Regions from separate parts of the Faecalibacillus sp. TM498 genome, predicted to be linked through region 3. Evidence: predicted binding sites of a transcription regulator. Region 3 holds the regulator's gene; each other region holds the start of a gene.
The links. The regulator HrcA, encoded in region 3, represses chaperone genes, less so after heat shock. The targets are predictions, from matches to a motif close to TTTTAGCACTNNNNNNNNNNNAGTGCTAAAA.
Positions count from the first base shown of each region.

Region 1: LJD32_RS08865 (GroES family chaperonin) is a predicted target of HrcA. The motif match lies at 2,133-2,163, and genes of this name have one in related genera.
Region 2: htpG (molecular chaperone HtpG) is a predicted target of HrcA. The motif match lies at 1,912-1,942, and genes of this name have one in related genera.
Region 4: clpB (ATP-dependent chaperone ClpB) is a predicted target of HrcA. The motif match lies at 1,366-1,396, and genes of this name have one in related genera.

Region 1 is NZ_JAJDKB010000025.1:5,411-11,610, reverse strand. It holds gene LJD32_RS08875 (acyl-[acyl-carrier-protein] thioesterase) at 1-91, shown strand, start outside; gene groL (chaperonin GroEL) at 166-1,779, opposite strand; gene LJD32_RS08865 (GroES family chaperonin) at 1,794-2,054, opposite strand; gene LJD32_RS08860 (hypothetical protein) at 2,238-2,846, shown strand; gene LJD32_RS08855 (BglG family transcription antiterminator) at 2,989-4,896, shown strand; gene ypdE (aminopeptidase) at 4,889-5,935, shown strand; gene LJD32_RS08845 (PTS lactose/cellobiose transporter subunit IIA) at 5,940-6,200, shown strand, end outside.
Region 2 is NZ_JAJDKB010000007.1:355-6,554, forward strand. It holds gene LJD32_RS03420 (nitroreductase family protein) at 339-848, shown strand; gene LJD32_RS03425 (hypothetical protein) at 919-1,134, shown strand; gene LJD32_RS03430 (LURP-one-related/scramblase family protein) at 1,408-1,881, shown strand; gene htpG (molecular chaperone HtpG) at 2,001-3,890, shown strand; gene LJD32_RS03440 (nitroreductase family protein) at 3,944-4,480, shown strand; gene LJD32_RS03445 (hypothetical protein) at 4,480-4,746, shown strand; gene LJD32_RS03450 (hypothetical protein) at 4,775-5,779, opposite strand; gene LJD32_RS03455 (Na/Pi cotransporter family protein) at 5,834-6,200, opposite strand, start outside.
Region 3 is NZ_JAJDKB010000026.1:7,776-13,975, reverse strand. It holds gene LJD32_RS09055 (AAA family ATPase) at 45-1,688, shown strand; gene hrcA (heat-inducible transcriptional repressor HrcA) at 1,829-2,857, shown strand; gene grpE (nucleotide exchange factor GrpE) at 2,860-3,417, shown strand; gene dnaK (molecular chaperone DnaK) at 3,436-5,253, shown strand; gene dnaJ (molecular chaperone DnaJ) at 5,315-6,200, shown strand, end outside.
Region 4 is NZ_JAJDKB010000029.1:2,997-9,196, reverse strand. It holds gene LJD32_RS09580 (diguanylate cyclase domain-containing protein) at 1-502, shown strand, start outside; gene LJD32_RS09575 (DUF4143 domain-containing protein) at 854-1,213, shown strand; gene clpB (ATP-dependent chaperone ClpB) at 1,455-4,022, shown strand; gene LJD32_RS09565 (RsmE family RNA methyltransferase) at 4,205-4,945, shown strand; gene LJD32_RS09560 (hypothetical protein) at 4,942-5,694, shown strand; gene mtaB (tRNA (N(6)-L-threonylcarbamoyladenosine(37)-C(2))-methylthiotransferase MtaB) at 5,703-6,200, shown strand, end outside.

The sequences.
Region 1 (6,200 bases), on a different contig from region 3:
GCAAGAAGATGATCATTTTAAAATAGAATTTAAGATTGCAGAACAAATACATTTTGTTATATCAGGAAGATTTAAAGGAAAGAAAGAATAATGGATAAAGTTATATCATAATATACTAAGAAAAAAGTGATTCTCATTTAAAACAAGAATCACTTTTCTTATCTATTAATACATTGCAGGAGTTGGAACTTCGTTTTTAGAAGTATCTTTTGCATCGGCAATACCTGCTTCGGTTGTAATGAATAATGAAGCAATACTGCAAGCATTTAATAAAGCACTACGAGTGACTTTAGTTGGATCAATGATTCCTTTTTCAAACATATCGACCCATTGTCCATTTTTAGCATCAAAACCATAATTCTTTTGCGCAGTTTTTTGGCTTTCAACAATATCTTCTGCATTATATCCAGCATTTTCAGCAATTTGTTGAATTGGAGCAAATAGGGCTTCCATGACAATATGAATACCTTTTTGAACATCTACATTATCAGATTTTAATTGAGGTTTAACTTCTTTATATGCTTCTACTAAAGCAGCACCACCACCAATAACAATACCTTCTTCAACAGCGGCTTTAGTGGCATTTAAAGCATCTTCAATACGTAATTTCTTTTCTTTTAATTCACTTTCAGTTGTTGCGCCAACTTTAATTGTTGCCACACCATTTGATAATTTACCCAAACGTTCTTTTAATTGTTTTTGATCATAAGAAGAAGTTGTTTTCGCTAATTGATTTTCAATACTTTCAATACGTTGTTTTAAACTATCTGATGGATTATTACCAGCAATCATTGTTGTATGATCTTTTGTAACGATTACTTTTTTAATTGTTCCTAATTGATCAAGAGTAACATCTTTTAATTCCATAGAAATATCTTTATTAATAAAGGTGCTACCAGTTAAAGCAGCAATATCTTGTAATAATTCTTTTTGGTTATCTCCAAATCCAGGAGCTTTTGTTGCGACAACATTGAATGTTCCTCTTAGTTTATTTAAAACAAGGGTTGAAATAACTTCGTTTTCAAAGTCATCAGCAATTAATAATAATGGTTTATTACTTTGAACGATTTGTTCAAGAATTGGAAGAATTTCTTGTAAATTATTGATTTTATGATTTGTAATAAAGATATAAGGATTTTCCATTTCAACAGTCATTTTATCATGATCTGTGACCATATAAGGAGAAACATATCCTTTATCATATTGCATACCTTCATTGATTTCTAAGACGTTGTCAAAACTATTAGATTCATCAACGTTGATAATTCCATTTTTACCAACTTTATCCATTGCTGAAGCAATCAATTGCCCAATTTCTTCATTACCAGCTGAAATAGTCGCTACTGAAGCAATATCTTGACTTGTTTCTACTTTATGTGAATTTTTCAAAACAACATCAGCAACTTCTTTACCTGCTTTTTCAATACCTTCACGCATTAAAACAGGATTAGCTCCTTTATCTACAGCTTTCAATCCATTCACGATCATATTTCGAGCAAGAATAGTTGCTGTGGTTGTACCATCACCTGCTACATCATTAGTTTTATTGGCTACTTCATATACAAGTTTAGCACCCATATTTTCAAATTTATCTTCAAGTTCTATTTCCTTAGCGATACTTACACCATCATTTGTAATTAATGGAGAACCATAACCTTTATCTAAGACCACATTACGTCCTTTAGGACCTAATGTGACACTTACCGCATCCGCTAAAACATTAACACCTTTTAACATTGATTGACGTGCATCATTTGAAAATCTTACTTCTTTACTCATAAATATCTGCCCCCTTATTCAAACTTAGCAATAATATCTTTTTCATCAATAACAATATAATCTTGATCCTCAACAGTTACTTTCGTACCTGAATATTCTTTGTAAATAACACGATCATTTTCTTTTAATGATGAAGTACATTCATCACCAACAGCAATGACATTTGCAATCGAAGGAACTTCTTTCTTTTCTGTTGATAAAACAATTCCACTTGCTGTCTTATTTTCTTTTTCTTCTTTTTTTATTAATACAAATTTATGCAATGGTTTAATCATACTATTCACTCCTTTAGCGCTCACCATATCCTTGTGCTAATTTGTATTATAGACTCTTATGTTAACTGAATATGAATTGTTTAGCACTTTTGTAAATCAAGTGCTAAACATAGTTACAAAAAAGAGCCTACTTTACCAAATAAAAAAGATATTTTAAGATGTTGATGAAAGGAAGGATAAGAAATGATTAATAAAGAAAATTGGAAAGAAAATTATACACATATTTCAAATGAAGTTATTGATAATGAAAAGGTTTTAAGAGTTATTAAAAGTGGAAAAATTAATGAATATGATGAAAATACGTACGCTAAATTAGTTGATTCATCATTTCATAATGGAATTATTGAAGTAAAGATGCTTAGTCGTTTATTAAAAGAGGCACCAGATTTTGCGAGAGGATTTATTGGTATTGCATATCGTATTCATGAAGATGATACAAAATTTGAATCATTTTATGTAAGACCTACAAATGGTAGACAATGTGATGACCCGGTAAGGAAACAACATGGTTGTCAATATTTTTCTTATCCAACTTATACATTTGCCTATTTTAGAGAACACGGCATTACAAAATATGAAAATCAAGTAGACATTGACATAAATGAATGGATTAGTTTAAAAGCGGTGATTGAAGATGAAAAAGCAATTTTCTATTTAAATGATGATCTTCAACCATTATTAGTGGTTGATCAAATGATTCATGATAAATCAATGAGAGGAAATATTGGTTTCTTTGTAGATATTGGAACAGAAGCTTTCTTTAAAGATTTAAAAATTACTTATTTTGATTAAAAGATAATTTCTAGAGGTCTAATAGCGTTAGACTTCTTTTTTGATGAGATTAGGAAAATTATTGCATTTTTAAATGTAGAAGGTTTCCTTTTGACAAAATTTTAATTTGATATAATAAAGATAGAGGAAGGTGGAAATACCAATGAGAATGTATCTAATTATGAAAGATTTTATAAATTCAAATATATATCTCTCACTAGATTACTTTGTTCAAAAGTATGATGTTTCAAAAAGAACGATTCAAAATGACTTATCATACTTAATGCGTATTTCTCCTCGAAAAGGTTTTACATTTCATAACAAAAGAGGTTCTGGATATCTCTTAGAAATAACAAATGAAGAATTGTTTAAAGATTTTATGGAAAGCTTAAATGAAGGTATTTATTTTCAGGTTAAAGAAAGACCAGCACAAATTTTAGCTTATCTTGCTATTCAAACTGGATATATTTCTATGAATAACATTGCAGATACTTTTCAAGTATCTAAGACTGTTATAAAGCATGATATGAATGATGTTGAAAATCTAGCAAAGAGTTATCATTTTGAATTAGAAAGAAAAACACATTATGGTATTTTGTTACGTTATGAATTGACATCTTTTAAAAAGTACTTAGTTGAAGAATATTTAAATCAAAATGTTTTTATTCAAACGGCAGTAAATGATGTTATTGAAGAATTTAATGACATTGAACAAAAGTTAATTAGACAGTTGAATAAAGAAGGATTGAAAATCAACTATAATGAACTTTTAAATGTGATTGAGTATTTAAAAATTGTTATTTATATTGCACACAGACAAGATGAACAAAAAGAGGAATTTATTTTTGATAAAAATAATGAAATTCATCGAATTGTTGAATTCTTAGTTGGAATATTAGAAAAGAAATATGCTATAGGATTAAGTAAAAAAAGCATAGAAGAGATTTTAAAAGTTTTACAAAAAAATATAAAAAGAGAAATAGGTTCAATATCTTCTTTTACAAATTATTTAAAAGAAGACATTGAAGAATTTATAAAACAAATAGATGAAAAATATGATACGAAATTTCTTGAAGATGAAGACTTTAAGAAAATGTTGTTAACACATGTTTCATTATTAATAGATAGATTACATAATAAAATTTCATATCAAAATCCATTAGCCAATGAGCTAAATATTACATACCCAATGATGTTTAATATCGCTCTTCAATTTTGTAGCATGTTACATGAAAAATACAACGTTGAAGTGACATTTGATGAAATTGGTTTTGTAGCGATGCATTTTGCATCACATATGGAAAAGGAAAAACAAGGTAAATTGTTATCTTATAATCGTATTGGAATTGTTTGTTCATCAGGTGGTGGAAGTGCTTATATGATCAAGATACAAATTGAATCATTATTTCCTCAAGCAGAGGTACAAACATTTTCATTTTTACAACAAGATGAATTAAAAACATTTCAACCTGATTTAATTTTTACAATCATGCCTTTATCTCAAGAAATCAAGGCACCAATTATTTATATTAAAGAACTACTTGATGATAGAGATTTAGTTAAGATTAAACAAATTTTACAATGTGAAGAATATGATCCTTATACTTTGATTCAAGATAATCCTATGTATTATTCATTCTTTTCTAAAGATTTTTTTAAATTTATAGAAGCAGATAGTTATGAAAATATTATTCGGATGATGGGACAAGAATTAGAGGAAAAAGGTTATGGTAAAAAAGGCTATACTGATTTGATTTTTGAACGTGAATCGTATGTAAGTACTATTTATACAAATGGAGTTTGTATACCCCATCCACTTGAAACAGATGCACTTAAAAATATGATTTCTGTAGCTATTTTAAAGAAACCATTTGTACAAAATGGTAAAGAAATAAAAATAGTTTTTATGATTTGTTTAAAGAAAGATCAAGTTGAAATGTATAAAGTAATAACTAAAAAGTTATATCGTTTAATGCAAAAGAGTAATTATGTTGAAATGTTAACGAAGGTTGATTCTTTTGAAGAAATGATGAATTTAATGAAAGAAATAGGAGGTGGAAATAATGAATAGTGAATTGCTAAAAGAATTGAGTAATGCTGATAGTGTAGCATCAGTAGAAGATGAAGTAAGATTGATTCTCTATCGAGAATTAGCAAAATATAGTGATGAAGTTTTTAGTGATCGTTTAGGAAGTATTATTTTTCATAAAAAAGGGACTTCACCAAATCCTTTAAAAATCATGTTTTGTGCTCATATAGATGAAGTAGGTTTTATGGTAAGACATATTTCTGATATTGGTTTTGTATATTTAGTAGCTTTAGGTTCAGTTTTAAATAAAAGCAAAGAAATGCAAATGGTTAGAATTACGACGCAAGATGGTAAAAAAGTGGAAGGCTTATTAAATGTGACTAAAGATAGCAACGGTAACGTTAAAGAAATGTACGTTGATATTGGAGTTGATAGTGCAGATGAAGTAAAAGCTTTAGGAATTGATGTTGGTGACATGGTTTGTTTTGCTAGTGAAGCAAGACAGATTCAAGATAAAGTGATTGCTGGCAAGGCAATGGACGATCGAACAGGATGCTATGTCATGATAGAAGCGATGAAAAGAATTCATGGAAATGTTGAAAATGATATTTATTTTGTAGGAACAAGTAGTGAAGAAGTTGGTGTAAGAGGTGGTAAAACAGCGACACATCTTATTGATCCTGATATTGTTTTTGCACTTGATGTTGCGAATAATCCAGAACTTGTTAAAAACTATACGAATCATCGTTTAATTGGTAAAGGGCCAATGATTGTTCATTATGACAAAACTCTTTCACCAAATAAAAAATTGATTAAATATGTTAAAGAATTAGCCAGTAAACATGGAATACCTTATCAAAGCGATATGTTCGGTGGAGGAGGAACAGATGCTGGGAATGCACACTTAGAAAAAGGTGGACGTTTGGCACTTGTTTTAGGAATACCACTTAGATATTGTCATGGATCTTATTCATTTGTTCATAGTGATGATTTAGAAAGTTTGACACAGTTAGTTAACTGCTTAATAGATCATTTGACATATCAAGATTATCAAAATTTTATTAATTTTATTGGAGGATAAACAAATGACAGAAACGGAACAAATTATTGTAGGATTAATTTCTTCAGCTGGACAAAGCAAATCTTTAGCTTTTGAAGCGTTGAAGAAAGTAAAAACAGGTGAATATGATGAAGCAAGAAAGATATTAGAACAAGCTAAAGAAGCTGATTTACAAGCTCACACTGTTCAAACAAAGCTTATTCAAGCCGAAATGTCAGGCTCTGGAAATAAGCCAGAAGTTGGGTTATTAATGGTTCATGCACAAGACCATTATATGACTTCTCAA
Region 2 (6,200 bases), on a different contig from region 3:
GCTTGCTTTGACTGTTGAAAAAATAAAAATCAACAGTTTTTTCTTTTGTTAAGTTGAAATATATACTATTATATATGTCGTGGATGACTTCGTTCCAATTACGTAAAATTTGAAGCTCCACGGCTTTTTATATAGAAATTAAATCAATAAAAAGTAAGAACATGATTAAGAAGATAAAGAAGAGAGTTTGAAAGCAAAAAAATTCTTAAAGTTATTTAATAACCTTTTTTCTATAGAAAACATCAAGTATTTGAGAATTTTTTTTACAACATTATGCTCAAATATTTAATATATTTATTAGAAAATAAAAAAATCATAAAAAAGATAGGAGATATATTATGGAATTTAAAGATGTTATTCAAAACAGATATTCATGTAAAGATTTTTCTACACAACAAATAGAAAAAGAAAAACTAATGGAAATATTGAAAGCAGGAAGAGTTGCTCCAACGGCTAAAAACTTGCAAGAACAAAAAATCTATGTTGTTCAATCAAAAGAATATTTAGATAAAATAGATGCATGTACACCTTGTCGTTATCATGCACCTACTGTTTTAGTTGTAGCTTATGATAAAAACAATGTTTTTGATTATCCAGGTAATGAAAGAAATTCAGGAATTGAAGATGCTACCATTGTAGCCACACATTTAATGTTGGCTGCTTATAATGCAGGAATTGATAGTTGTTGGATCAATTTTTTTAATCCTCAAGAAATGAAAAAAGCTTTAGATTTACCTGAAAATGAAGAAGTTGTTATGATGTTGGATTTAGGATATGGAAATCAAAAAGAACCACTTCCTAATCATCATTTAAAAAAAGAATTGGCTGAAACAGTTAAATACTTATAATTTTTATAACAAAATAATCTTTGCTTGTTTTGTTATTTTTTTGTTACAATTAGGGTAAGAGGTGAGCTAGATGAAGCTGTTATTTAAACAACAACCATCTTTTATTTTTCGCTTTTATGTAACAAATCAAAATAATGAATGGTTATATATTATAAAAAGAAAAATGGCAATTATGTATCAACTTTATATATATGATGCTCATGAAAATATTGTTGCTAAGATTGAAGAAGATCCTAAATCAGCTATTTTTTTATTTATAAAAATGAGGAATATATTGGTGCTGTAGAAAAAGAGTTTTCTTATTTTATTCCTTATTTTTTAGTGGATTATCGAAAATGGAATGTTGGTGGAGAATATGTTGAATATAATTATGAAGTAAAAGATGAAAATGATTATCTTATTGGAAGAATTGAAAAAAGATCATAAAATATTTTAGATACATATGATATTTCAGTTGATTTAAAGGGAGATATTTTAGATTTCGTCATTTTAACAACCGTAATAGATATTGAAAAAGCAAGAAGAAATAGACATTATTAAAATAATTGGAGGGAATCTTATGAAACTATTATTTAAACAGCGTATTTTTTCATGGCTAGACAGTTATGATATATATGATGAAAAGGGGGAAACTGTCTATACAGTGAAAGGACAACTCAGTTTTGGACATAAACTTTTTATTTATAATAAGTATGGTGAACATATTGGTACGATCAAAGAAGAAATATTAACGTTTTTACCACGTTTTGCTTTATATGAAAATGATGAATATATTGGTAAAATTACCAAAGAGTTTACTTTCTTTAAACCTAAATTTATTTTAGATTATAAAGATTGGCAAATAGAAGGAAATTTTTGGGAATGGGATTATCAGATCGTGGATTATTCAGGAAATATTATTGGTTTAATTAATAAAGAAATCTTTCATATGAGTGATACATATTCTTTAACAATAGAACATGACGAAGATGCCTTTTATGTTTTGATGATTGTTCTTGCGATAGATGCTCAAAAATGTAGTCGAAATAAATGATTGTAAGTCAATCATTTTATTTTCTTAAAAAATTAGCACTCTGTGCTTGACTATGCTAAAACAAAGTAATATACTATCTTTAGCATTTAAATAACAGGAGTGCTAAAGGAGGATATATTATGGCAGAAAAAAAACAATTTAAAGCAGAATCGAAAAGATTATTAGACTTAATGATTAATTCTATATATACACATAAGGAAATCTTTTTAAGAGAATTGATTTCTAATGCAAGTGATGCAACAGATAAACTTTATTATAAATCATTAACAGAAAATATTTCTGAAATCAATAAAAGTGATCTTACAATTGATTTAGCTTTTGATAAAGAAAATAGAACATTGACTGTTACTGATCATGGTATTGGAATGAATAAAGAAGAACTAGAAGAACATTTAGGTACGATTGCTAATAGTGGTTCTTTCAAATTTAAAAATGAAACTGAAAGTGATGACATTGATATCATCGGGCAATTTGGAGTTGGTTTCTATTCAGCATTTATGGTTGCTAAAAAAGTAGAAGTTTCTTCAAGAGCTTATGGTAGTGATCAAGGATATACATGGGTATCTGAAGCAAGTGATGGTTATGAAATCTTTGAAACAGATAACTTACCAACAGGAACAACAATTAAACTTTATTTAAAAGATAATACAGAAGAAGAAAATTATGATGATTATTTAGATCAATATCATATCGAATCTTTAGTTAAAAAATATTCAGATTATGTACATTATCCAATTAAAATGGATGTGACAACATCTAAGAAAAAAGAAGATAGTGATGAATATGAAGATGTTGTTGAAAATAAAACATTAAATTCAATGGTTCCTTTATGGAAAAGAAATAAAAAAGATATTAAAGATGAAGAATATAATGAATTCTATAAAGATAAATTCAATGATTTCTCTGATCCAATGAAAGTCATTCATACATCTGTAGAAGGAAATGTTTCTTATGATGCATTATTGTTTATTCCAAGTCAACCACCAATGAATTTCTATTCAAATGATTATGAAAAAGGATTACAACTTTATAGTCGAGGTGTCTTTATCATGGATAAAGCAAGTGATTTAATTCCAGAACACTTTAGATTTGTTAAAGGGTTAGTTGATTCACAAGATTTATCATTAAATATTTCAAGAGAAATGTTACAACATGACCGTCAATTAAAAGTCATCGCTGATCGTATTGAAAAGAAAATCCAAAGTGAACTTACAAATATGTTGAAAAAAGATCGTGAAACATATGAAAAATTCTTTAAAAACTTTGGTTTACAATTAAAATTTGGTATTTATCAAAGCTATGGAATGTTAAAAGATAAATTACAAGATTTACTTTTATTCTACTCCGGTAAAGAAGAAAAAATGATTACTTTAAAAGAATATGTTGAAAACATGAAAGAAGGACAAACAGAAATCTACTTTGCAAGTGGTGAAACAAAAGAAAAGATTTCTCATTTACCACAAGTAGAAGCTGTTAGAGATCGTGACTTTGATGTTTTATACATGATGGATAATGTTGATGAATTCATGATTCAAATGATGAGAGATTATGATTCTAAAGCTTTCAAAAACGTTGCTCAAGGTGATTTAAACTTAGATAGTGAAGAAGAAAAGAAAGAATTAGAAAAAATCAATGAAGATAATAAATCATTATTAGAATCATTAAAAGAAGCTTTAAAAGATAAAGTAGTGGATGTTAAAGTATCAAATAGATTAAAATCTCATCCAGTATGTTTAGTATCTGATCAAGGTGTATCTTTTGAAATGGAAAAAGTATTAAATGCAATGCCTGATGGTCAAGATGTTAAAGCAGGTAGAATTCTTGAAATCAATCCAAATCATGATATTTTCAAGGCAATTCAAAATGTTTATCAAAATAATGCAGATAAGATCAATGATTATGCTTCATTGTTATTCGATCAAGCATTATTGATTGAAGGATTATCTATTGAAGATCCAGTGGCTTTTTCAAATAAGATTTGTGAGCTTATGATTGAATTAAATAAGTAAGGCTATCATTCGATAGTCTTTTCTTTTATAATAAAAGCAGGAGAGTGAAAATTATGGAGTTACAAAATGTTTTACAACAAAGAAGAAGTATTCGTAAATATAAACAACAACCTGTAGAAAAAGAAAAAATTGAAGAAATGATTCAAGCAGCTATCTATTCAGAAAGTTGGAAAAATAGTCAAACCCCACGATATCATGTTATTCAATCAAAAGAAATGTTGGAACAATTTAAGAAAAAATGTTTACCTGAATTTAATCAAAAAAATATAGCTGATGCACCTGTTTTAATTGTGACAACATTTGTTAAAGATCGTGCAGGTTTTCAAAGAAACGGAAGTCCTGACAACGAATTACAAAATGGTTGGGGTGTTTATGATTGTGGACTAGCTAATCAAAACTTAATTCTTAAAGCAACTGAACTTGGTTTAGGAACACTTGTTATGGGAATCAGAGATGAAAGAGCGATTCGTGAACTTTTAGAAATACCTGTACAAGAAACGATTGTTTCTGTCATAGGTGTGGGTTATCCAAATATTGAACCAAGTATGCCAAAAAGAAAAACAATAGAAGAAGTGAGTACGTTTTATTAATGAAGAAATTACTGTATAAAATTTGCAAACCACATCATAAATATAAAATCAATTTGGTTGATGTTTTATTGCTTATTGAACCGGTGGTGATGAATACGTCTTATTTTATGGTTGGAAGAATCTTTTTGCTTATAGCGTTAGTTCTTAACTATTTAGCACACTATCTTTGTCATGATGATTATAGCGAATTTGAAAGACGTGTCCTTGTTTCAACAATGATTATTATTGCTTTACTTCTTATCTATCTTATTATTACAGGTAAATAAAAAATCCACTTTGGGGTGGATTTTTTGTTTATTTATAAAACTCAATAATATTTTGATAATCATTTTTTAAACTAAAGTTTGCAGAAACAAAATAGAAATGATTTTCTTTTTTATACAGTAAAGTATCATACGATGTATCAAGTTTAAAGAGATAAGTGTTTTTATCGATTTTAATAACAGGAACATCATCATACGTTTTTAAATAACGTTTAAAGAAAGTGTTTGTTTTGTCAGTTGATTTAAAACAATAATCTTTACTATACATGAGATCACCTTGGTTGTTTTCTTCAAAATAAGAAGTAGATTCAACAATAAAACTTTTAGTATATTTGTAGTTTGGATATTTTTTTAAATTTGTTTCTTTATCAAATGTTTGCAATGTTAAAATATTTTGATTTAAAGGAATATCTTTTCTATCAGTAACATCTAAAATACATCCAAGTATAGCCACTACACAAGTAACTATAGTCATAGCGTAGAAGATATGTTTAATAATCTTTCCAAAGCTTTTTTGACAGGCTAAAACAATTTTATAAAGGCAACGAATAAGAATTGTCGCAAATAGAAGAAGAGGTAAGTAATGAATTAAAATACTTCCATTTGTAAGAAATTCTTGAATCTGATTTTTTTGTAAAACAAGCTGTGCGACAAAAAAAGAAAAGAAAATCCATAAAACAAAATAAGTGGTTGCAGAGATTTTACGAGTACTTAAGTATTCATCAATTGCTTTTTGTCTTTCTTTAGGTAAAGCACGTTTATTATCTGTTGTAAAAATAATAAATTTTCCTATTTTACCATAATAATCAAACATTTGTTTTTCATATTCATTAATAAAATCATGTAATGCTTTTCTTTTAGGGGTTGCCGGTTTTTTGATTAGTAAATCTACATGGAAGTAGTAGTGTTTCTCATTTTTTTCAAAACGGCTGATTTTACCTAAAGAAGTAGGATTGTAACCTTCTTTAGATAACTCATTCAAGGTGTTTTCTAATTGTTTATATTCAGTTATATCATAATCTAATAATTTATACATATGTGACTCCTTTGACTGTTACATCATAACAAAAATAGTCATGGAAATCCATGACTATTGATTAAATGCAGAATCAACTTCATAATCAGGTTTGAAGTTTTCTTCTTCTAACATATAAGATTCAGCTATGTTTTGGCAATGATCACCAATACGCTCTAAGTTGGATAAGATATCAACGTATGTAGAATTGACAATAACTGATTTTTCAGTTTTATTAGTAACACGTTGAATATGTCTTTGTTTTGCTTTTTTATTATAATAATCTAAATTACTTTCATGATCATCAACATAAATAATATCATCTAAATCATGTTTATCAAAAGCCACCATTGCATGATTCAACATTTCAATATCCATATTGATCATGGCGATAATGTCATCTTTAGCTTCTGATGAAAAATCATCTTTTTCATCATAAACA
Region 3 (6,200 bases):
TACGGATAATAAATGGTTTATAATAAAACAAAGAGGTGATGAACATGAAGGCAATACCAACAGGGGTATATGATTATCGAGAATTGAAACAAGAAAATTATTATTCTGTTGATAAAACATTAATGATTAAAGATTTTCTAGAAAGAGGATCAGAAGTAACACTTGTTACAAGACCTAGAAGATTTGGAAAAACAATTAATATGTCAATGATGTCAGAATTCTTTGATATCACGAAAGATTCTAAAGAAATCTTTAAAGGTACTAAAATCATGGATACACCTTATGTAAGTGAAATAAATCAATATCCAACGATCTTTATCTCTTTTGCGGATGCAAAAAGAGATAAAGTAGCGGTTGTTTCCACAATAAAGATACAAATATTAAAGCAATGGAAAAAATATAAATATATCTTTAAAGGTTTAGATGAGTTTGATTTACCAATATATCAATCCCTATTAAAAATATTAACACAAACAGAAGATGGAAGTCTTGTAGGAATAAATGATGCGATAGCTTTTTTAATGGATAAATTACAAGATTACTATCATAAGGAAGTCATGGTCTTTATTGATGAATATGATACACCTTTTATAGAAGCACATACAAAAGGGTTCTATGAAGAAGTAAGAGGAGGATTATCAGGTTTGCTTCATAATTCTCTTAAAACATCGAACAGTTTAAAGTATGCCTTTATTACAGGTATTCAAAGAGTAGCTAAAGAAAATATCTTCAGTGATTTAAATAATCTTGTTGTTTGTGATGTAACGGATCAACGTTATGCTGCTTATTTTGGCTTTGACAGTGATGAAACAAAAGAATTACTAGAATACTATGGATTAGAATTAAATAATAAAGTCAAAGAGATGTATGATGGCTATCATATAGGCAATCGAGATATCTATAATCCATGGTCATTATTAAATTATGTTGATACAAAAGAATTGACATCTTATTGGGTCAATACTAGTGCCAACAGTATGATCAAGACAGCTTTGAAACAAGCAAACTATACATTTAAAAATCAATATGATAAACTCATTAAAGATGGTAAGTTAGATACCTATGTTTCAATGCAGACAAGTTTCTTTGAAGAAGCGGATAATTCAACTTTATGGGGCTTGTTTGTCAATGCAGGATATTTAACGGTTACTAAAGAAATAGATCTTTTAAAAGGTAAATATTGTATCGAAATACCAAATAAAGAAGTCAAACAGGAATTTATAAAACTGACAGAATATCAATTAGGATTAAGCAGTGGAACATTAGATACAGTAACTGAAAGTCTAGCCAAAGAAGATCAGGAAACTTTTTTAGAAAGCTATCAAGAAATCTTAATGGTACCAAGTTATCATGATTTACAGAAAGAAAACAGTTATCATATGATGATGCTAGGAATGTGTTTATGTTTAAATAAAGATTATGAGATCATTTCTAATAGAGAAGTAGGAAAAGGAAGAGATGATCTCATCTTAAAAGCCAAAGATGAAAAGAAAACATCATTCGTCTTAGAATTCAAATATCTAAAAGAAGATAAAAAAGATCTTGAAAAAGCATTAGATGAATTATCTAATAAAGCTATTCAACAAATCAAGGATAATAAATATGATTATGGATTAAAAGGAAAAGTCATTTATATTGGACTTGCCCATCATGGTAAAGATGTAAGTATTAAATGGGTTGAAAGTTAAGGGCCTCTGTTAAGTAGACAGAGGTTCTTTATTTTACGATTTTTTTTGATTTTTTAGCACCAAGTTATTGACAGTGCTAAAATAAAATGTATAATGTATTTAGCACAAGAGAAATAGGAGTGCTAAAGGTGGTGAACTTGATGTTAACAGCAAGACAAATGCTGATATTTAAATGTATAGTTGAAGAGTTTATTGAAAATGCTGAACCGGTTGGATCCAAGGCATTGATGGTAAAATATCAACTTCCTTATTCAAGTGCAACGATTCGTAATGAAATGAATTTTCTAGAAAATTATGGTTATCTAGAAAAAACACATATTTCTTCTGGAAGAGTACCTTCTAAAGAAGGCTATCGTTTCTATGTTCATAATTTAGGAAAAGTTGATTTGGATGAAGGAACAAAAAATCAAGTTGCTACAATTATTAATAAGCATCGTCGAAATTTAAATGAGATGGTGCATGAAAGTTGTAACATGTTGAGTGAATTAACTCATCTTACAAGTGTTGCATTAGGAAATGCTTCAGATGATATGTTGCAACGCATCTCTGTTGTTCCTTTGGATGATGGACGTGTAACAGCAATTATCATTACAAGTCAAGGTCATGTTGAAAATAAAGTTTTCCAATTTTCAAGTGATGTAGAAATGGAAGATTTATTAAGTTGTGTTAATGTGATGAATGAATTATTGATAGGAACACCTATCAGTGAAGTGGCATTTCGTTTAGAACGAGATGTTCGACCAATTCTTACAACGCAAGTGAAGCAACATGAAGAATTATTTAATGCGTTTTTGGAAGCGTTCGTTAAATTTGCTTCAAATAGTGTTTATTTTTCTGGAAAAGAAAATATTCTCTATCAACCAGAATTTAATGATGTGGATAAATTAAGAAGACTTGTAAGTGCTTTTGAAAATTCAAAAGTGTGGAAAACTCTACCATTATCGAGTGAGGATGGTATTCAAATCAATATTGGAAATGAAACACCTCTAGGAAAAATGAATGATGTTTCAGTAATCTCTGCTTCATTTAAAACAGGGGAAACATCAAAAGGTTCTATTTCGGTAATTGGTCCAACAAGAATGCCTTATGAAAAAGTAGTGGCATTAGTAGAGTATATATCTGAAAATATTGAAAAGGCTTGTTTAGAAGATAAACAAGATGAGAAATAGAGGTGAACAAATTGGCTGAGGAAACTAAAGTTGAAAAAGAAGTAACTGAAGAAGTTGAAGAAAACAAAGAAGCTGAGGCTGAAGTTGTTGAAGAAGAAAAAGTTGATCAAGAAGATCAAATTAAAATTCTTCAAGGTGAAGTTGATAAATGGAAAAATGATTATTATAAAGTGTTTGCGGATATGGAAAACATTAAAAGACGTATGCAAAATGAACATGCAAATAACTTAAAGTTCATGATGCAAGGTTTTATTGAACAAATGTTACCAATCGTTGATAACTTTGAAAGATCATTAGCAATTGAAAATCCAAGTGAAGAAGTGGCAAACTTCTTAAAAGGATATGAAATGATTTATAAACAAATCATGACATTATTAGAAAACCAAGGGGTTAAAGTGATTGAAGCTGAAGGTAAAGAATTTGATCCTAACTTCCATCAAGCAGTAATGACTGTAAGTGATGAAAACTTTAAACCTGGTATGGTTGTTGAAGAGTTACAAAAAGGTTATATGTTAAAAGATCGCGTTATTCGTGCATCTTTAGTAAAAGTAAGTGAATAAAATAGGAGGATTTATATTATGGCAAAAATTATTGGTATTGACTTAGGAACTACAAACTCATGTGTAAGTGTGTTAGAAAACAATGAAGTAAAAGTAATTGCAAACCCAGAAGGAAATCGTACAACTCCTTCAGTTGTATCTTTCAAAAATGGTGAAATTATTGTTGGGGAAGCTGCAAAAAGACAAGCAGTAACAAACCCTGATACAGTAATGTCAGTTAAACGTTATATGGGTACTGATCATAAAGAAAACGTAAATGGTAAATCTTATACACCACAAGAAATTTCAGCAATGATCTTACAAAACTTAAAAGCAACTGCTGAAGCTTATTTAGGTGAAACAGTAACAAAAGCAGTTATCACTGTACCTGCATATTTCAATGATGCTCAAAGACAAGCAACAAAAGATGCTGGTAAAATCGCTGGTTTAGATGTTGAACGTATCATCAACGAACCAACTGCTGCAGCATTAGCATTCGGTCTTGATAAATTAGACCAAGAACAAAAAGTATTAGTTTATGACTTAGGTGGTGGTACTTTCGACGTATCTATCTTAGACTTAGCTGATGGTACATTTGAAGTATTAGCTACTGCTGGTAACAATAAATTAGGTGGGGATGATTTCGATAAGAAAATCATGGACTACATCGTAGATGAATTCAAAAAAGAAAACGGAATTGATTTATCTAACGATAAAATGGCAATGCAACGTATTAAAGAAGCTGCAGAAAAAGCTAAAAAAGACTTATCTGGTGTAATGCAAACTCAAATTTCATTACCATTCATCTCAGCTGGTGCTGCTGGACCATTACACTTAGAATTATCATTAACAAGAGCTAAATTTGATGAAATTACAAGAGACTTAGTTGTAGCTACTGAAGGACCAGTTAGACAAGCATTAAGTGATGCTGGAATGCAACCAAGTGAAATCGATCAAGTATTATTAGTTGGTGGATCTACTCGTATTCCTGCTGTTCAAGAATCTGTTAAACGTTTACTTGGAAAAGAACCTAACAAATCAGTAAACCCAGATGAAGTTGTATCTATGGGTGCTGCTATCCAAGGTGGAGTTATCGCTGGTGACGTTAAAGATGTCTTATTATTAGATGTTACACCACTTTCATTAGGTATCGAAACAATGGGTGGAGTTATGACAGTATTGATTGAAAGAAATACTACAATTCCAACTACTAAATCACAAGTATTCTCTACTGCTGCTGATAATCAACCAGCTGTTGATATCAACGTATTACAAGGTGAAAGATCAATGGCTAGAGATAATAAACAATTAGGTTTATTCAAACTAGATGGTATCGAACCAGCTCCAAGAGGAGTACCTCAAATCGAAGTTACTTTCTCAATTGACGTTAACGGTATCGTAAATGTTAAAGCTAAAGATTTAAAAACTCAAAAAGAACAATCAATCGTTATTCAAAACTCTACAGGATTATCTGATGAAGAAATCGATCGTATGGTAAAAGAAGCTGAAGCTAATAAAGCTGAAGATGAAAAGAAACGTAAAGATATCGAAACAAGAAATAAAGCTGAACAAATGATCAATGAAATTGATAAAGCTTTAGCTGAACAAGGTGATAAGATTGATGCTAATCAAAAACAACAAGCAGAACAATTAAAAACTGAATTAAAAACTGCTTTAGATAACAATGATATGGCTACTCTTGAAGCTAAAATGTCAGAATTAGAACAAATGGCTCAACAAATGGCATCATATGCTTATCAACAACAACAAGCAAACCCTAATGGTGGTGCTGGACAAACAACATCAAATAACAATGATGATAATGTTGTTGATGCTGATTTCGAAGAAAAGAACTAATTACTTAAAAAACCAAGGTTCTTCCTTGGTTTTTTAAAAGTATTATAGAAAGGATGATTTTATGGCAAGTAAAAGAGATTTTTATGAAGTCTTAGGGATTTCAAAAACAGCAAACGCTGATGAAATAAAACGTGCATACCGTAAAAAAGCAAAACAATATCATCCCGATATCTGTAAAGAACCTGATGCAGAAGAAAAATTTAAAGAAGTTCAAGAAGCTTACGAAGTTTTATCTGATGATAATAAAAGAGCGGCTTATGATCGTTATGGACATGCAGCCTTTGAACAAGGTGCAGGTGGTGCTGGAGCCGGTGGCTTTGGTGGATTTGGTTTTGAAGATGTCGATTTAGGAGATATTTTTGGATCATTCTTTGGTGGCGGGGGAAGTCGTCGTCAAAGACAAAATGGACCACGTCGTGGTGATGATCATTTAATGCGTCTAGAAATTGATTTCATGGATGCAATTAATGGTGTTAAAAAAGATATTAAAGTAACTTATGATGCAGAATGTCCTCATTGTCATGGTAGTGGTGCAAAAACACCAAACGATGTACAAACATGTTCGCATTGTAATGGTACAGGAACTGTTTCTAAACAACAACAATCTCCATTTGGTACATTTGTAACACAAACAACATGTCCACATTGTAATGGTACTGGTAAAGAAATTAAAGTTAAATGTCCTGACTGTCATGGTAAAGGATATATTACAAAAACAGTAACTGTTCAATTAGATATTCCTGCTGGTATAAATGATGGTCAACAATTACGTGTTGCTGGTAAAGGTGGAAGAGGATCTAATGGTGGATCTAATGGTGACTTATTTGTAGAAATCCGTGTAAGAAACAATACACACTTTATTCGTGAAGGACGTAATATTTATGTTACAATTCCTATTAGTTCAGTTGATGCAACTTTAGGATGTGAAGTAGATGTACCAACAGTAC
Region 4 (6,200 bases), on a different contig from region 3:
AACAATTAGTGAATATTTAAGTCTTGCTGATAAAAAAATGTATCATTTTAAAATGCAACATTATATTGATCAAAGACGACCTAAATACAGTAATCATATTGATAAAAGTGGTTTAGATAGTCGTATTTTTGATGCTTTTTCTCAAACATCAATCAACCGCTATGCTTATATATGTAATATGGAAACAAATGTTTCAAGATGGTCCGTACAAGCTGTCAAAGACTTTGATTTACCTTATGAATATATGTATGATGCAGGTAAAATATGGGAAGAACATATTCATCCAGATGATTGTAAAGAATATGAAGAAGATATTGAAGCAGTTTTCTCTGGAAAGAAAGAATGTCATGATTTAACATATCGTGCACGTTTAAAAAATGGTAAATATATAAAATGTCGTTGTGAAGGATATGTCTTAAGAGGAAGAACGGCTAAAGAACCCAATCTTTTTGCAGGAATACTTACACGAGTCGATGAAGCAGTGAATTATGAAGAAAGATAGTTTTAAGTGTGATCAAGGTGATCTCACTTTTTTATTTATCAAAAAAGAAAAGACTAAGAACACCTAAAATAAAACATCCAGAGCAATCACATTGATAATTTGTTCGATTCAATTTGATTTTGATTTAAAAGTAAACAAAATCATACCAATAACAGTTGTTTCAAAGAATAAACAAATTGGAAATGTCATGATTTGAGGTAAAAGGCATGCAAAGTGAATACTTTTTCTACCGGTATTAAACCAACAAAAAGGAGAAAGAACACATAACTGTTTATTTAAAAAATGAATGTTTCGTCTCTTTAAAGCAACAAGTATTTTCCAAAGTACTTTCCCACAACCAATATGCAAAGAATGATCTCTATAAAAAGAACAAATTATGAAAATGTGAAGCAATTAAAAGTATGGTTATACAAAAGAAAAGAATATTTGCAGATACTTGAAAAGTACTATATTGTAGATATTGGAATGCGCTATATGTTACTAGGAACACAAAAAATAGATGCTGGACATATTTTAGAAAATGTTGTGTATTTAGAATTATTAAGAAGAGGAAATAAAGTATTTGTAGGGAAAGTTGATCATTTTGAAGTGGATTTTGTTGCGCAAAATTCTAAAGGTATCGAATACTATCAAGTTGCATTAACTGTATGTGATGAAAAAACACTTCAAAGAGAGTTAAGACATCTTCAAGCTATTCAAGAATTACCCTAAAGTTATTCTTACAATGGATGATGATCCTGAAGTGCAATATGAAGGAATACGACGTATTAATGCACGAAATTGGTTATTAGGGCTAATTGAATAGTTTTATTAGTGTTAAATAATATAGAATAGGGGATCCTTTAAAGAGGATTTTTTTAATTTTTTAGCACTTATGTGTTGACAGTGCTAAAAATATGAATATAATAAAATTAGCACTAGGGATAAAGGAGTGCTAAAGGAGAGTGATAACATGGATATCGAAAAATTTACAGCCAAGATGCAAGAGGCAATTCAAAAAGCAAGTCAATTAGCATTAAGTTATAAGCATCAAGTAATTGACATTGAACATGTATTGTATGTTTTATTGAATGATAGTAGTGGTATTTTTCCAAGGGTGTTATCTAAGCTAAATAAAGATAAAAATCATTTCATTCAAGTATTAGAACAAAGGCTTCAACAAAAAACGACACTTGAAAATATTGATGTCAATAGCATGAGAATAAGCTATAGCTTAAATGATTTACTTGCGAAAGCAAATAGTCAAATGACATCGTTTAAAGATGAATATATGTCTGTAGAACATATCATTATGGCTTTATTTGAAATAAATGAAAATTGGGTCAAAGATTTATTGAACCAAGAAGGTATGAATAAAAAGGATACAAAAAAGGTAATTTTAGAAATGCGGGGTGATCATATGGTAGACAATCCAAATCCAGAAAATACTTATGAAGTATTAGAAAAATATGGACGTGACTTAACAAAAGATGTGGAAAATGGAAAATTAGATCCAGTTATTGGACGTGATGATGAAATTCGTCGTGTGATTCAAATCTTGTCACGTAAAACAAAAAATAATCCAATTTTAATTGGTGAACCAGGTGTTGGTAAAACAGCCATCGTTGAAGGATTGGCATGGCGTATTTATAAAAATGATGTACCAATTTCTTTACAAAATAAAACTTTATATGAACTTGATTTAGGTTCACTTGTAGCTGGTGCTAAATACCGTGGTGAATTTGAAGAAAGATTGAAAGCAGTTTTAGGTGAAATTAAAAAAGCAAATGGAAATATCATCTTATTTATTGATGAAATCCATCAATTAGTTGGTGCTGGTAAAACAGATGGTGCGATGGATGCTGCTAACTTATTAAAACCAATGTTGGCTCGTGGTGAACTTCATTGTATTGGAGCAACGACTTTAGATGAATATAGACAATATATTGAAAAAGATGCGGCTCTTGAAAGACGTTTCCAAAAGGTACAAGTTGATGAACCAACAATTGATGATAGTATTGCTATCTTACGTGGTTTAAAAGATTCTTTTGAAAGACATCATGGGGTTAAAATCAATGATAGTGCTATTATTGGGGCTGTTAATTTATCACAAAGATATATTACGGATCGTTTCTTACCAGATAAAGCCATCGATTTAATCGATGAAGCGTGCGCTTCAATTCGTATGGAAATTGATTCTTTACCAGAAGAATTAGATGGTATTACACGTGAAAAGAATCGATTAGAAATGGAAAGAATTTCGATTGAAAAAGAAGATAGTAATGAAGATAATGTAAAACGTTTAAATGATATTAAAGAACGTATTGCTTCTTTAACTGAACAAGAAACAGCATTAAAAGCAAAATGGAAAGAAGAAAAGTCTTCATTAGATCATATTAAAGAATTAAAGAATCAAAAAAATAAACTTGTAGCTTTACAAGATAAATATATGCAAGAAGGTAATTTACAAGAAGCTTCTAAACTTCAATATGGTGATATTCCAAAAATCACCAAAGAAATTGCTGATCTTGAAGCAAAAGAATCGGATGATGCTTTACTTCAAGAAAAAGTAACTGTTGATAATGTCTCAGAAGTTATTTCAAGATGGACAGGTATTCCAATGAATAAATTAATGGCTTCTGAAAGAGAAAAACTTTTAGCCTTAGATGATACATTAAAAGTACGTGTTATTGGTCAAGATGATGCAATCACTAAAGTAACAGATGCTATCTTACGTAGCCGTGCTGGTATCAATGATGAAGAAAAACCAATTGGTTCCTTCTTATTCTTAGGTCCAACTGGGGTTGGTAAAACAGAAGTGGCTAAAGCTTTAGCAGAACAATTATTTGATACTGAAAAGAATATTGTGCGTATTGATATGTCTGAATATATGGAAAAATTCAGTGTCTCTCGTTTAGTAGGAGCTCCACCAGGATATGTTGGTTATGAAGAAGGTGGACAATTAACAGAAGCAGTAAGACGTCATCCTTATAGTATTGTATTATTGGATGAAATTGAAAAAGCCCATCCTGATGTTTTCAATATCTTACTTCAAGTCTTAGATGATGGACGTATTACAGATAGTAAAGGTAATACAGTTAGCTTTAAAAATACAATTATTATCATGACAAGCAATATTGGTTCTCAATATTTATTAGAAGGAAATAATGAAGAAAATAGAAAACTTGTCAAAGAAGAATTAAAAGCGCACTTTAAACCAGAATTCTTAAATCGTATTGATGAAATTGTTATGTTTAATTCATTAGATAGTTCAGTAGTAAGAAAAATTATTGATAAATTTATTGGTCAATTAGTTCATCGTTTACAAGATAAAAAGATTACGATTTCTTTAACTGATCAAGCTTATCAAATGATTCAAGAAGAAGGATTTGATCCAATCTATGGAGCAAGACCATTAAAGAGATTTATTCAATCTCAAATTGAAACAAAACTTGCTAAAGAAATTATTAAAGGAACAGTTCATCAAGGACAACATGTAGAAGTTGATTATCAAGATGGATTTGTTTTAAAAGCTCAATAAGGAAGTAGTATAAAAGCTACTTCTTTTTTTATAAAACTATTTTGTATTTAGAAAGAAAATAATAGCTAATTAAGTACGAAAAATCGTACTTTTCTTTTTGAAATTGTAGGAATATAAATAAAAATGTAAAATTGTTTTTTCTTGGGGAAATATTATGCTAGAATATGTTGGGGTGAAAGACGATGCAAAAATATTTTATCAATGAAAATATCGAATTAAATAAATCTTTCAAAATAGAAAGTAGTGATCAACATCATATAGAAAAAGTAATGCGTAATAAAAATGGTGATCAAATTATTTGTGTAGACTTAAAACATATTCAATATTTATGTTTAATTGAAAATGTTCAAGAAGGTACAATTTTACCAATTGAAAAATTAGATATTAATAATGAATTAGATGTAGAAGTTACACTTGTTTATGCTTTACCTAAAGGAGATAAATTTGAATTTGTTTTACAAAAAGCTTGTGAGTTAGGAGTTCATCATATTATTCCATTAAGTTCTAAAAGATGTGTTGTTAAACTTACTAAAGACAAATTCAATAAAAAACTGCCCCGCTATCAAAAAATATTAAAAGAAGCAAGTGAACAATCAGGAAGAAATAGAATACCTTCAATAGAAGAAGTAAAAACAATTAAAGAATTAAAACCCTATTTAAAAGATTATAATTTAGTGGCTTATGAAGAAACTGCTAAACAACATGAACATGGTGAATTATTTCATACTTTACAACAATTAAAAGCAGGAGATCAATTATTGATTATTGTTGGTTGTGAAGGTGGCTTTGATGAAAGTGAAATTCAAGAATTAAACGAGATGGGCGTTAAATGTTGTTCATTAGGTAACCGTATTTTAAGAAGTGAAACAGCACCACTTTATTTAATGAGTGTCATTGGTTATTCAAGGGAGCTTACAAAATGATTAAATTATTAAAGAAATATGGGGTAGAGTTAAAATTAAAAAAATGTGATTTGTTTCGTCTTATTGAAGGACAAAAAGATACTTTTCTTGAAGATGGTTTTGCTTTTAAAATGACAAATGAAGAAGAAATGTTTAAATATGAAGTGATTTTAAATGGTATTTATAATAAGACAAAAATAGAAGGGGAATATAAGAGATTTGTTTATGAGACACAAGATGCTATTCAATATTTAAATTATGAAGAAAAACAAAAAATGTTTAATAGTATTATTAGTGAAACGTTAAAAAATTTAAAACTCATGAAAGCTGATCAACAAATTATTTTAATTCCTTATTTAGAACCTTTTGTAAATGAAAGATATTTAAATAATTATATGTTATTAACATTAAAACAACATCAATTGTATGTTAAAAATTATCAAAGAAATATAGAAATTCCTTATCAACTTTATGGTTTAAAAGTATTACGTTCTGCTTTTTCTTCTTTAAAAGGAATAGCTGAAGATGAAAATTATGAATATTATTATTATGATGGTTTAAAGAAAATCTATATTTTTGATAAGAAAGAATATGGTTTAGTAGATAGTTTTCCAATAATTGATAAATATTTCCAAGGAAATACATCTTTAGATGATATAAGAGAAGTTATGACTTATTATAAACAACCTCAACAATTTATAAATCAATTACATGAATTAAATTATTTAAGTGATAAAGTACATAAAAAAATTATGAAAAAATTAAAGTAGGTGAAAGAATGAAAGTTGCATTCCATACATTAGGATGTAAAGTTAATTCCTATGAATCTCAAGCAATGCTAAATATGTTTGAAGAAGCAGGATATGAAGAAGTTGATTTTAAAGAAGTGGCAGATGTTTATGTTGTTAATACATGTACTGTCACAAATACAGGAGATAGTAAATCTCGTCAAATGATACGCAAAGCAATTCGTAAAAATCCTCAAGCAACTGTTTGTGTTGTTGGATGTTATAGTCAAGTAGCACCTCAAGATATTGAAGCAATTGAAGGTGTAAGTATCATTTTAGGGACACAATTTAGAAATGAAATTGTTGATTTAGTAGAAAAGTATCAACAAACACATGAAAGAATTGTGAAAGTTTCTGAAGTTAAACAATTAAGAAAATTTGAAGATTTAAATATTGATCGTTTTTTACATACGAGAGCTTATTTAAAGATTCAAGATGGATGTAATAATTTCTGTACATATTGTATTATTCCTTATGCTAGAGGAAGA